Regions from separate parts of the Arthrobacter sp. GW822-FHT05G07 genome, predicted to be linked through region 1. Evidence: riboswitches for the same ligand, from Rfam matches in the RefSeq annotation. Region 1 holds a riboswitch; each other region holds the start of a gene.

Region 1 (3,257 bases):
TGCGGTCCAGTGCGAGGTCCCGGTCGGACAGCCTGCGGATATAGCGCAACAGCTGCGTCTCGGAACGGTGCGTGTTGAACACCGGGTGCTGCAGGAAGTCGCTGCTTCGGACCACGTCTGCGGGCAGTTCGAACCCTGCTGCGTCCCCTACCGGACCGGCTCCAAAGGCGACGGCCACCGCGGAGAGGACCTCCGGCGTCGTGGTTTCATCAATGCTCACCCCAACGGTGTCGGCGTCGATGAATCGCAGGTTGATGCCGCGTGCCTCGGCGGCGCCGATGACTTTGTCAGCCTTGCCGGGGACGCGCACTGTGAGGGTGTCGAAGAAGGACTCGGACGTAAGTTCCCGGCCAGCTTTCTTCAGCGCTGTGGCAAGGGTGCGGGCATGGCCGTGAACGGTTTCGGCGATCGCCTTCAGGCCTTCCGGACCGTGGTAGACGGCGTACATCGAGGCGACAATGGCCAGCAAGGCCTGCGCTGTACAGATGTTGGACGTCGCCTTTTCGCGGCGGATGTGCTGCTCGCGGGTCTGGAGGGCCAGACGGTACCCGGGGACGCCTGCGTTGTCCTTGGAAACGCCCACGATACGGCCGGGAAGTGTGCGCTCCATGCCTTCGCGGACCGCCATGTAGGCCGCGTGCGGGCCGCCGAAGAACAGGGGCACGCCGAAGCGCTGCGCGGTTCCGACGGCGATGTCCGCACCTTGTTCACCCGGGGGCGTGATGAGGGTGAGCGCCAAAAGGTCAGCCGCGACGGTGACCAGCGCACCGCGTTCCTTGGCGTCGGCGATCACGACGGAGTGATCGAAGACTCGGCCCGAAACGCCCGGCTGCTGGAGCACGATGCCATTGATGTCGCCGTCGGGAAGGCCCGCCGAAAGGTCAGCGATCTCCACCTCGAAGCCCAACGCCTCAGCGCGACCCTTCACGATCGCGATGGTCTGCGGGAGGAGGTCGGAGTCCAGGACAGTCTTACCGTCCTTGGCAGTCTGGTTCTTGTTGGCCCTGCGCATGAGCAACACGGCCTCGGCCACGGCGGTGGCTTCGTCCAGCAGGGAAGCGTTCGCAACGGGCAGGCCGGTGAGGTCCTGCACCATGGTCTGGAAATTGAGCAGCGCTTCGAGGCGGCCCTGGGAAATTTCCGGCTGGTACGGGGTGTAAGCCGTGTACCAGGCCGGAGCTTCAAGGATGTTGCGGCGAATGACCGGGGGCGTGACGGTGTCGTAGTAGCCCTGGCCGATCATCTGCACAGCGGTCTTGTTCTTGGAAGCGAGCTTCCGTAGCTCGGTCAGGACCTGGACCTCGGTGAGGGCGTCCTCCAACTTCAGGGCAGTGTCCTGGCGGATCGAATCGGGGACCGCGACGTCTACCAGGCCGTCGACAGAGTCGTAGCCAATGGCCTTGAGCATGGTGTCAACATCGGCTTGGCGACGGGCGCCGATGTGCCGGTCCGCGAAGGCGGTGGGGGTTGATTGAACAGTCAAGAGGAACTCCATGATTCAGGCGCCCAGTGAGCGCTCGATGATGTGGGTTCCTCCCCGCTCTGTATTGGACCTGAGAGATTCCGCAGGAATGGTTGCCTGCTTGCACCGTCGGTGAGCCCGGTTACCCGGACTGCTTTCCAGAGTTGCCTAACCGCGGCGGTACATGGGCCTGAGAGATTCCTGGGGAGGATTTGCTCCTACGGCGCCTGACTGGATGTACCGGCAGGGCTCTCCCGCCGCAGATCAAAAGCGTTGCGTCACCGTGAGTGACACGCTTCACACCATAGCTGGTTGTTTTGAAAAAGCGCAAGCAAGGTGAAGTTACTGATGCATCGCCTCATGGATTTGCAGCGCGAACCAGAGCTGGGCAACTGTGGACGTTTCACCCATATCCAGCCCCGTCAGCTCGCCGATTTTCCGTATCCGGTAGATGATGGTTTGCCGGTGCGCGAACAACGCCGTTGCGGTCTTTTGCCAGGACCGTTGCGAGTCCAGATACGTCCTGAGCGTGACGAGGAGATCGCCCTCCTGGCTCTGCTCGTAGTCGAAAATCGGGCCTAAAAGCCGCCGAACCAGCGCCGTTCCTTCCTCGAAACCCGTCAGCCCCAGCCATGACGGCCCCTCCGCATAGCGGGCCAGTGCCAGCTTGTTGGCACGGGCGGAGCCAAGCGCCCAGAGGGATTCCTGCAGTGCGCGTTGGATGTTGGCAACGGCCGCCGGCGCGCTGATCCCGATCGCAGCATCCGCCCCGGCACAGTGCGCCAGGACGTGGTCAGGGACGTCGGCCGGGACCACCACATGGAGCCTGTTGTTCCGCTTCAACGACGCCGACGCAACCCCGTGCCTCCACAGTTCGATGTGCACATTGGCCAGCCTGTCGCCGTCGTCCGCTTGTCTGTCTCCGCCGCCCGCCGACATCGAGGCGAGCAGGAAATCCTGGGGCGAAACCTCGAAAGCTGCCAGCCGGCTCTCCATTTCGGCCGCGCCCAAGCGTCCGTCCATTGCCTGCAGGAGGAACTCGCCGGCCAGCCGGTGGCGGCCTTCCAGCGACAAAACGATGCGCGAAAGCTGCAGTCCCAGCACGGTTGCGGCGTGAAGGAGTACGACGGCGTCCGGGTGCGGTTCGCTGTTGGGCAGCACCACCAGGAGCGCATTGGCATGCGTGGGAATGTCCATGGTGAGCACGTGACGGCCCCGGATGCGGTGCCACTGGAAGTTCTTTCCGGCGAGGGACACCTGCCCGGACAGCGGAGCCCATTCCTCGGCAAGGAACTCTGGCAGCGTTTGCCCGTCCGGATGCCAGGGATGGAGGCAGCGTCGGTCCACCACGAACAGGTTTGCGTCGAGCTCAGTGGCCAGCCGCTGGACCAGGCTCTGCCAATGGTCCTCGGAAGCTCCGGCGGTGCGGAGCAGATCGTAGACGCGGGCCGTCTGCCGCAGTCGGCGCGATTCTTCGAGCAGTGAGGACTCGGCAACCGACCGGGCGATTGCGATGAACGGCAGCGGATACGGGATGTTGACCAGTGGCAACGGCAGCCGCTCGCACGCCGCCAGGAATTCCGCGGTGAGGGGCGGCGCGTGCATCTTCTCACCGATCGCCAAGGCGCTGGCACCGCTGTCCACCAAGGCCTCTGCGAGCGCCACCTGACCTTGCGCGTCTGGCGGGATGGACAGGCCGTTGGTCATCATGAGCTCGCCGCCTGTCACCCATTCCCACAGTCTGGGCAGATCCGAGGTGTGGGCCCAGGTGATGCGGTTGTCCCGGCCCGCCGAT
Region 2 (3,257 bases), on a different contig from region 1:
AGCGGCACCAACCCGCCGCAGTGCACCGCACCCGTCAAGCCGTCCAAGTGGTACGACATCGTGGGATGGATCCGGTACGGCTTTGCCTGGTTGGAGTACCAGAGGTGCCTGAGGGGCTAGCCGCCCCTGAGCCACAGGGCCGAGAGGCCAGTACCCGCGAGGCCGGTACAAGGCAGGACCCCTCACGATCTTCTTCGTGAGGGGTCCTGCCTTTGGTTTGCGGCCTTTTGGGCCTGCGCGGTTACTTGTTCACGGGTTCCGGTTCCCGGTCCCTTTCTGCATCCCGCTGGAGCTCAGCCTTGAACTCCTCGTAACGGGCCAAGTGCGCGGGACGGCACCGGAGAATCAACCAGGCGACACCCAGAATGATGAACCACACGGGCGTGGCCAACAGGGCCGCGAGCGTGTCCGGTTGCGTGGTCAGAGCCCAGAGGACGAAGGCGAAGAACGCGAACACCACCCACACCATCACCACTCCACCGGGCATCTTGAACGCCGAGGACTCGTGCAAGTGCGGGCGGCGCTTCCGGAAGGCAAGGTAGCTCGCCAGGATGATGGACCAGACGAAGACGAAACACACAGCGGACACCGTAGTGACCATGTCGAACGCCTTGCCGATGTCCGAGCCGGCATACATGAGGACGACGCCGGACAGCAGCAGGATGCAGGACAGGAACAGGGCGTTGCGGGGCACTTTGCGTCCGGACAGCGCGCCGAAAACCTTGGGTGCGTCGCCTTCCTGCGCGAGTCCGAACACCATGCGGGACGTGGAGTAGATGCCAGAGTTTGCCGACGACATGGCCGAGGTCAGCACCACCAGGTTGACGATGGTGGCCGCTGCGCCGAGACCAGCGAGCGAGAACATGGCGATGAAGGGGCTATGTCCGGCAGCAAACTGGGTCCACGGGGTGACGGACATGAGGATGATCAGCGCGCCCACATAAAAGAGCAGCACGCGGATGGGGATGGAGTTGATGGCTTTGGGGAGGTTCTTCTCGGGGTCCTTGGCCTCGGCAGCTGTTGTGCCCACGAGTTCGATGCCCACGAACGCGAAGACGGCGATCTGGAAGCCGGCCACGAAGCCCATGAATTCATTCGGGAAGAAGCCGCCGTGGCTCCACAGGTTGGTGAAGCTGGCCGGTCCGGCGTCGGACTGGAAGCCGCTGAAAATCATGAATAGGCCAACGATGATGAGCGCCGCAATGGCCACGATCTTGATGAGGGCGAACCAGAACTCCGTCTCACCGAAGGCTTTCACGGTGGCGAGGTTCAGGAGCAGGAGGATGCCGATGGTGATCAGGCCCGGCACCCAGAGGGGCAGGGAGGGCCAAAGTTCCTGGGAATACCCCGCGATTGCGATCACGTCCGCGATCCCGGTGATCACCCAGCAGAACCAGTAAGTCCAGCCGGTGAAGAAGCCGGCCCACGGTCCCAGGAGGTCGGCGGCGAAGTCGCTGAAGGATTTGTAATTGAGGTTGCTGAGCAGCAGTTCGCCCATGGCGCGCATAACGAAGAACAGCATGAAGCCGATGATCATGTACACGAAGATGACGGATGGGCCGGCAGCGGAAATGGTCTTGCCGGATCCCATGAAGAGGCCGGTGCCAATGGCTCCGCCGATGGCGATGAGCTGGATGTGGCGGTTGCTGAGTTGTCGCTCGAGGTGGGGTAAATCTGTGCCGGTGGAAGGCGGGCGCTGAATCGTCAAAGGAACTCCATCGTTCAGGCGGCACGGGGTGCCACATTGATTCGGGTTCCTCCCCGCTCTGTACGTGGACCTGAGAGTTTCCGCCTTCCTGCAGGGCAGGAAGGCTTGCACCTTCGGTGAGCCCGGTGACCGGACTGCTTTCCAGAGTTGCCTCGCCGCGGCGGTACATGGGCCTGAGAGATTCCTGGGGAGGGTTTGCTCCTACGGCGCCTGACGGGATGTACCGGCAGGACTCTCCCGCCGCAGATCAAAAGCGCGCACACCCAAGTGGGTGATGCAGCTCACACAGTAGCCAAGGTCGGGTAGAGGTGCAACCCCACGTCCCTAGCGGCACAGAATGCTACGCGCAATCTCATCAGCATCGCGGAGCGTCCGCTGGCCGCTCGCGTAGGCGGGTCCGGTGCGCGGCCTGGCCTCGGCAGCGATGGCTGTCCCCCACTGCGAAGCGGACAATTGCAGGCCAAGGACATACAAGTTCCTGGTGATGGATCCGTTGGCAGCCAGAGGCCTGTAAGGATGGGGTTCCACGTCCAGGCCGGTGGTCTGCATGGGCGTGCCCTCAACACTCATCATGATCTTGGTGCGGACCAGCCCGTCGGACATGAGCTGTTCCAGCAGCGGCGAGAGGTTGATGCCCACCCTGTTTGCCGGCGACATCGCCTCGATAAGCGTCCGCGCTTCAACCGGACCGTCGTGAACCCACGGCGAAACCGCCCGGAACAGCTTGGCACCCCGGTCCACACTGAACTTCGGATCCGGTCCCACGAAACTTACGACGCCGGCACGCGCCAAAGCGGCCAACTGCTCCGATCGCAGGGCTGGCGCTCCGCTGGCGAGGCCTTCCACGAACGACTCGAACCAGCCGCGCAAACCCGCCAGCCAGGACTCATCGGTGATTCCGCCATCCGCCACGACGGATTTGAGGATGGCCCGGCCGGTGTGGAGGGCGCCGATGGCCATCTTGACGGGGTCCGCCTCGCCGAGTGCAGATCGTCGGGCATCATCATCAAGGTAGGCCGTGATTGCGTCATCCAACTCGCTCCGGGAAGCAAAGGTACGGCCTGCGAGCGGCGCTGCGAGCCCTCTCAGGTTCAGCCGACGGGAGGCAACGACGTGCTTTTCCACCACGTCTCCCACCTTTATTTCCCAGTTCGCCGTGGTGTGCGCATGTGGTTGGAGCGCGTCCTCCAGGTCAGCCAGGAACTGTGCGGGGTCCTTGATCGCGGCGGGCTGGGACCGTGCAAGCGTTGAATAGTAGGCCCAGAGTGCATCACGGTGAAGCAGAGGCCAAAGGTCATGATCGAAGCCCGGCTGGATACCCGCTGCACGGAACCGGTCCACGGCATCTTCCGTCAGGTAGCGCATGGTGATGCTGCTGGGGTAGTAGCCCGCCAGCCCCGCCTTGGCACGATACGGGGTGCCCCTGCGGGACGCAGCAATGATCCGGGGCTCCCTGCCCGATGCCCGGTACTCGAGGATGCCCGCGCCGGGCGAACCAGCCTCAACGAACTTGCCGCCGCGGGCCTCCGTCAACTGGCCCATGACATCG
Region 3 (3,257 bases), on a different contig from region 1:
GTCGTAGCCGGTGATTTCGGTCAGCTGTGCTTCGAGGTCGGTGATGAGTTCACGCCAGCCCTCAGTCTGGGAATCCGGAGCGAACGGGTGGATGGAGGCGAACTCCGGCCAGGAGATGGCTTCCATCTCGGCTGTGGCGTTCAGCTTCATGGTGCACGATCCCAGCGGGATCATGGTGCGATCCAGCGCGAGGTCGCGGTCCGAGAGCTTGCGGATGTAGCGCAGGAGCTGGGTTTCGGAGCGGTGCGTGTTGAACACGGGGTGCTGCATGAAGTCGCTCGTACGCTCAACGGAACCTTCAAGCGCAAAGCCTTCAGCGGCTTCAGTGACCGAAGCGCCGAAGACATCAAGGAGACCGCCGACAATTTCAGATGTAGTGGTCTCATCGACGGAAATTCCCAGAGTGTCAGCGTCGATGCCGCGCAGGTTGATGCCCTTGGCCTCCGCTGCGGCGATGATCTCGGCAGCCTTACCGGGGACGCGGACGGTGATGGTGTCGAAGAAGGAACCGTGAAGGACCTCGACGCCGGCAGCCTTCAGGGACGCTGCAAGGGTACGGGCGTGACCGTGAGCGGTTTCGGCGATCGCCTTCAAGCCCTCGGGGCCGTGGTAGACGGCATACATTGAGGCCACGATGGCGAGCAGCGCTTGCGCGGTACAGATGTTGGACGTGGCCTTCTCGCGGCGGATGTGCTGCTCGCGGGTCTGCAGCGCCAAGCGGTAGGCGGGGACACCGGCGTCGTCCTTGGAAACGCCCACCAGACGGCCGGGCATGGAACGCTCCAGGCCCTTTTGGACGGCCATGTACGCGGCGTGCGGGCCGCCGAAGAAGAGCGGAACACCCAGGCGCTGTGCGGAACCAACGGCGATGTCGGCGCCCTGCTCACCTGGAGGGGTGATGAGGGTCAGTGAGAGGAGGTCGGCAGCGACGGTCACCAGCGCGCCGCGTTCCTTGGCGTCAGCGATCACGGCGGAGTGGTCGAACACGCGGCCGGACACGCCGGGCTGCTGGAGGACGACGCCGTTGATGGCACCTTCCGGGAGGCCAAGGGAAAGGTCAGCGACCTCAACCTCGAAGCCGAGCGCTTCGGCGCGGCCCTTGACGATGGCGATGGTCTGCGGGAGGCAGTCTGCGTCGAGGACGGTCTTGCCATCCTGAACGGCCTTGTTCTTGTTGGCGCGGCGCATCATGAGGACGGCCTCGGCCACAGCCGTTGCTTCGTCCAGGAGCGAGGCGTTGGCGATCGGCAGGCCCACCAGGTCCTGGACCATGGTCTGGAAATTGAGCAGCGCTTCGAGGCGGCCCTGCGAGATTTCCGGCTGGTAGGGGGTGTAGGCGGTGTACCAGGCTGGGGACTCGAGGATGTTGCGGCGGATCACCGGCGGCGTCACGGTGTCGTAGTAGCCCTGGCCGATCATCTGAACGGCGGTCTTGTTCTTGGAAGCGAGCTTGCGCAGCTCAGCCAGAACTTCAACTTCACTCAGTGCGTTCTGAAGGGTGAGGGCGACATCCTGGCGGATGTCGTTCGGGACGGCGGTGTCGACCAGCGAATCGACGGTGTCGTAGCCGACGGACTTGAGCATGGTCTCAATGTCGGCCTGGCGGCGGGCGCCGATATGCCGATCGACGAAGGTGGTGGAGGCAGAACTAACCGTCACGAAGGAACTCCATTACTTGGGCAGCGTTTGGGTACGCCACAGCGGCTGGGTTCCTCCCCGCTCTGTATTGGACCTGAGAGTTTCCGCGCGTTGCGTGAACAACCATCGCTTGCACCGTCGGTGAGCACAGCACTTTCACCCTGAGGTGGGTTCCGTGCCTGCTGCTTTCCAGAGTTGCCTCGCCGCGGCGGTGCGTGGGCCTGAGAGATTCCTGGGGAGGGTTTGCTCCTACGGCGCCTGCATCACTTGCTTGCAGGACTCTCCCGCCGCAGATCAAAGGCATGTTCAGTTGTGTGTGGGCACCGCGTTGGGCACGCCACAAGGGTTAATTGTCCTACGTCCGGGGCGCTGCAGCAAATGGATGAATCGCTACTTCCGTAGCCGCTCGAGGACTCCCAGCAGGATTTCGACGTCGGCCTCCCGCCCGGCGTTTCCGCCCTCCTGCCCGCCTTCAAAAATCGCATTGAAATAGAGGCCGTCGCCCATGTAACTCACAGCTTTGGCAACCTCGGGTCCAACATCCTCCGCCAGCACGTCCAGCCACCGTTGCTGGATAGCAGCAAACCTGCGGCGGGTTTCCTCGTGAGCCACCTCAGCCAGCCTGGTAGCGGCGACGAAGGCCCGATCCATGGGCGTATCTGCCCAGAGCGAGGACCTGATGAAGTAGGCAGCCGAACCATCCGGTGCTGCCTTCATCAGTTCGGTATCTTCATCGGCGAGCAGGTCCAGGCGCTCCAAAAGGGCCGTGGTCAGCGCTTCCTTATTGGGAAAGTGGTACAGCAGCCCACCTTTGGACACCCCTGCGCGCTTGGCAACCGCATCGAGAGTGGCAGCCCGCTCCCCTACCTCAATAAGGAGGGCTTCGTAGGCATCCAGGACGGCATCCCGGGCAACTGGTTTTCGTGGCATAGGTACATCATTCCCTAAAGGCTTGGGGGGTTCCATTTGAAACTGTACCGTCTGGACGGTACAGTAAGTGACATGTACTCGCCGTCCTCAACCCAAGCACCCCGTTCCGCTCGTCCCGTTAAGGGCCAGGCAGCACCGTGGCGCGATTGGACGGCTCTGGCGCTCCTGATGTTCCCGGTGCTGCTGGTGGCCGTCGACAACACCGCGCTCACCTTTGCCCTGCCCGAGATTGCCCGATCCCTGGAGGTTGGCGGCGTCCAACTTCTCTGGATCGTGGACGCCTATCCCCTGGTACTGGCTGCGCTGCTGGTTTCCATGGGTAACCTGGGCGACAGGATCGGACGACGCCGGTTGCTGCTGATCGGCAGCACAGGCTTCGCTGCAGTGTCGGCCGCTACGGCATTCGCCCCGACCGCGGAATGGCTAATTGCCGGACGCGCCGGCCTTGGCGTCTTCGGCGCCATGCTGATGCCCTCCACGCTCTCCCTGATCCGGAACATCTTTACCGACCCGAACCGTCGCCGGCTCGCGATCGCTGTCTGGGCTGCCGGCTTCTCCGGCGGTGCCGCCCTCGGTCCGATCTTCGGCGGTTGGCTGGTTGAACACTTCTGGTGGGGTGCCGTCTTCCTTGTGGCAGCTTTCCTGCTCCTCCCGCTCCTGGCTTTCGGCCGGGTCCTGATTCCGGAGTC

Evidence for each region. A riboswitch is a leader RNA that binds a small molecule or an ion and turns the genes downstream of it on or off. The one in region 1 is predicted to bind glycine.
Region 2: it holds a riboswitch for glycine, as region 1 does, so the genes downstream of both, cycA (D-serine/D-alanine/glycine transporter) here and gcvP (aminomethyl-transferring glycine dehydrogenase) in region 1, are expected to answer to the same signal.
Region 3: it holds a riboswitch for glycine, as region 1 does, so the genes downstream of both, gcvP (aminomethyl-transferring glycine dehydrogenase) here and gcvP (aminomethyl-transferring glycine dehydrogenase) in region 1, are expected to answer to the same signal.

The regions. Positions count from the first base shown of each region.
Region 1 covers NZ_JBXALT010000006.1:365,448-368,704, reverse strand. The annotation lists gene gcvP (aminomethyl-transferring glycine dehydrogenase) at 1-1,483, opposite strand, end outside; glycine riboswitch at 1,631-1,729, opposite strand; gene AC1RJY_RS12825 (PucR family transcriptional regulator) at 1,805-3,257, opposite strand, start outside.
Region 2 covers NZ_JBXALT010000007.1:273,390-276,646, reverse strand. The annotation lists gene AC1RJY_RS14110 (ExeM/NucH family extracellular endonuclease) at 1-120, shown strand, start outside; gene cycA (D-serine/D-alanine/glycine transporter) at 242-1,708, opposite strand; glycine riboswitch at 1,860-1,958, opposite strand; gene AC1RJY_RS14100 (FAD/NAD(P)-binding protein) at 2,033-3,257, opposite strand, start outside.
Region 3 covers NZ_JBXALT010000001.1:565,695-568,951, forward strand. The annotation lists gene gcvP (aminomethyl-transferring glycine dehydrogenase) at 1-1,659, opposite strand, end outside; glycine riboswitch at 1,838-1,935, opposite strand; gene AC1RJY_RS02500 (TetR/AcrR family transcriptional regulator) at 2,029-2,568, opposite strand; gene AC1RJY_RS02505 (MFS transporter) at 2,641-3,257, shown strand, end outside.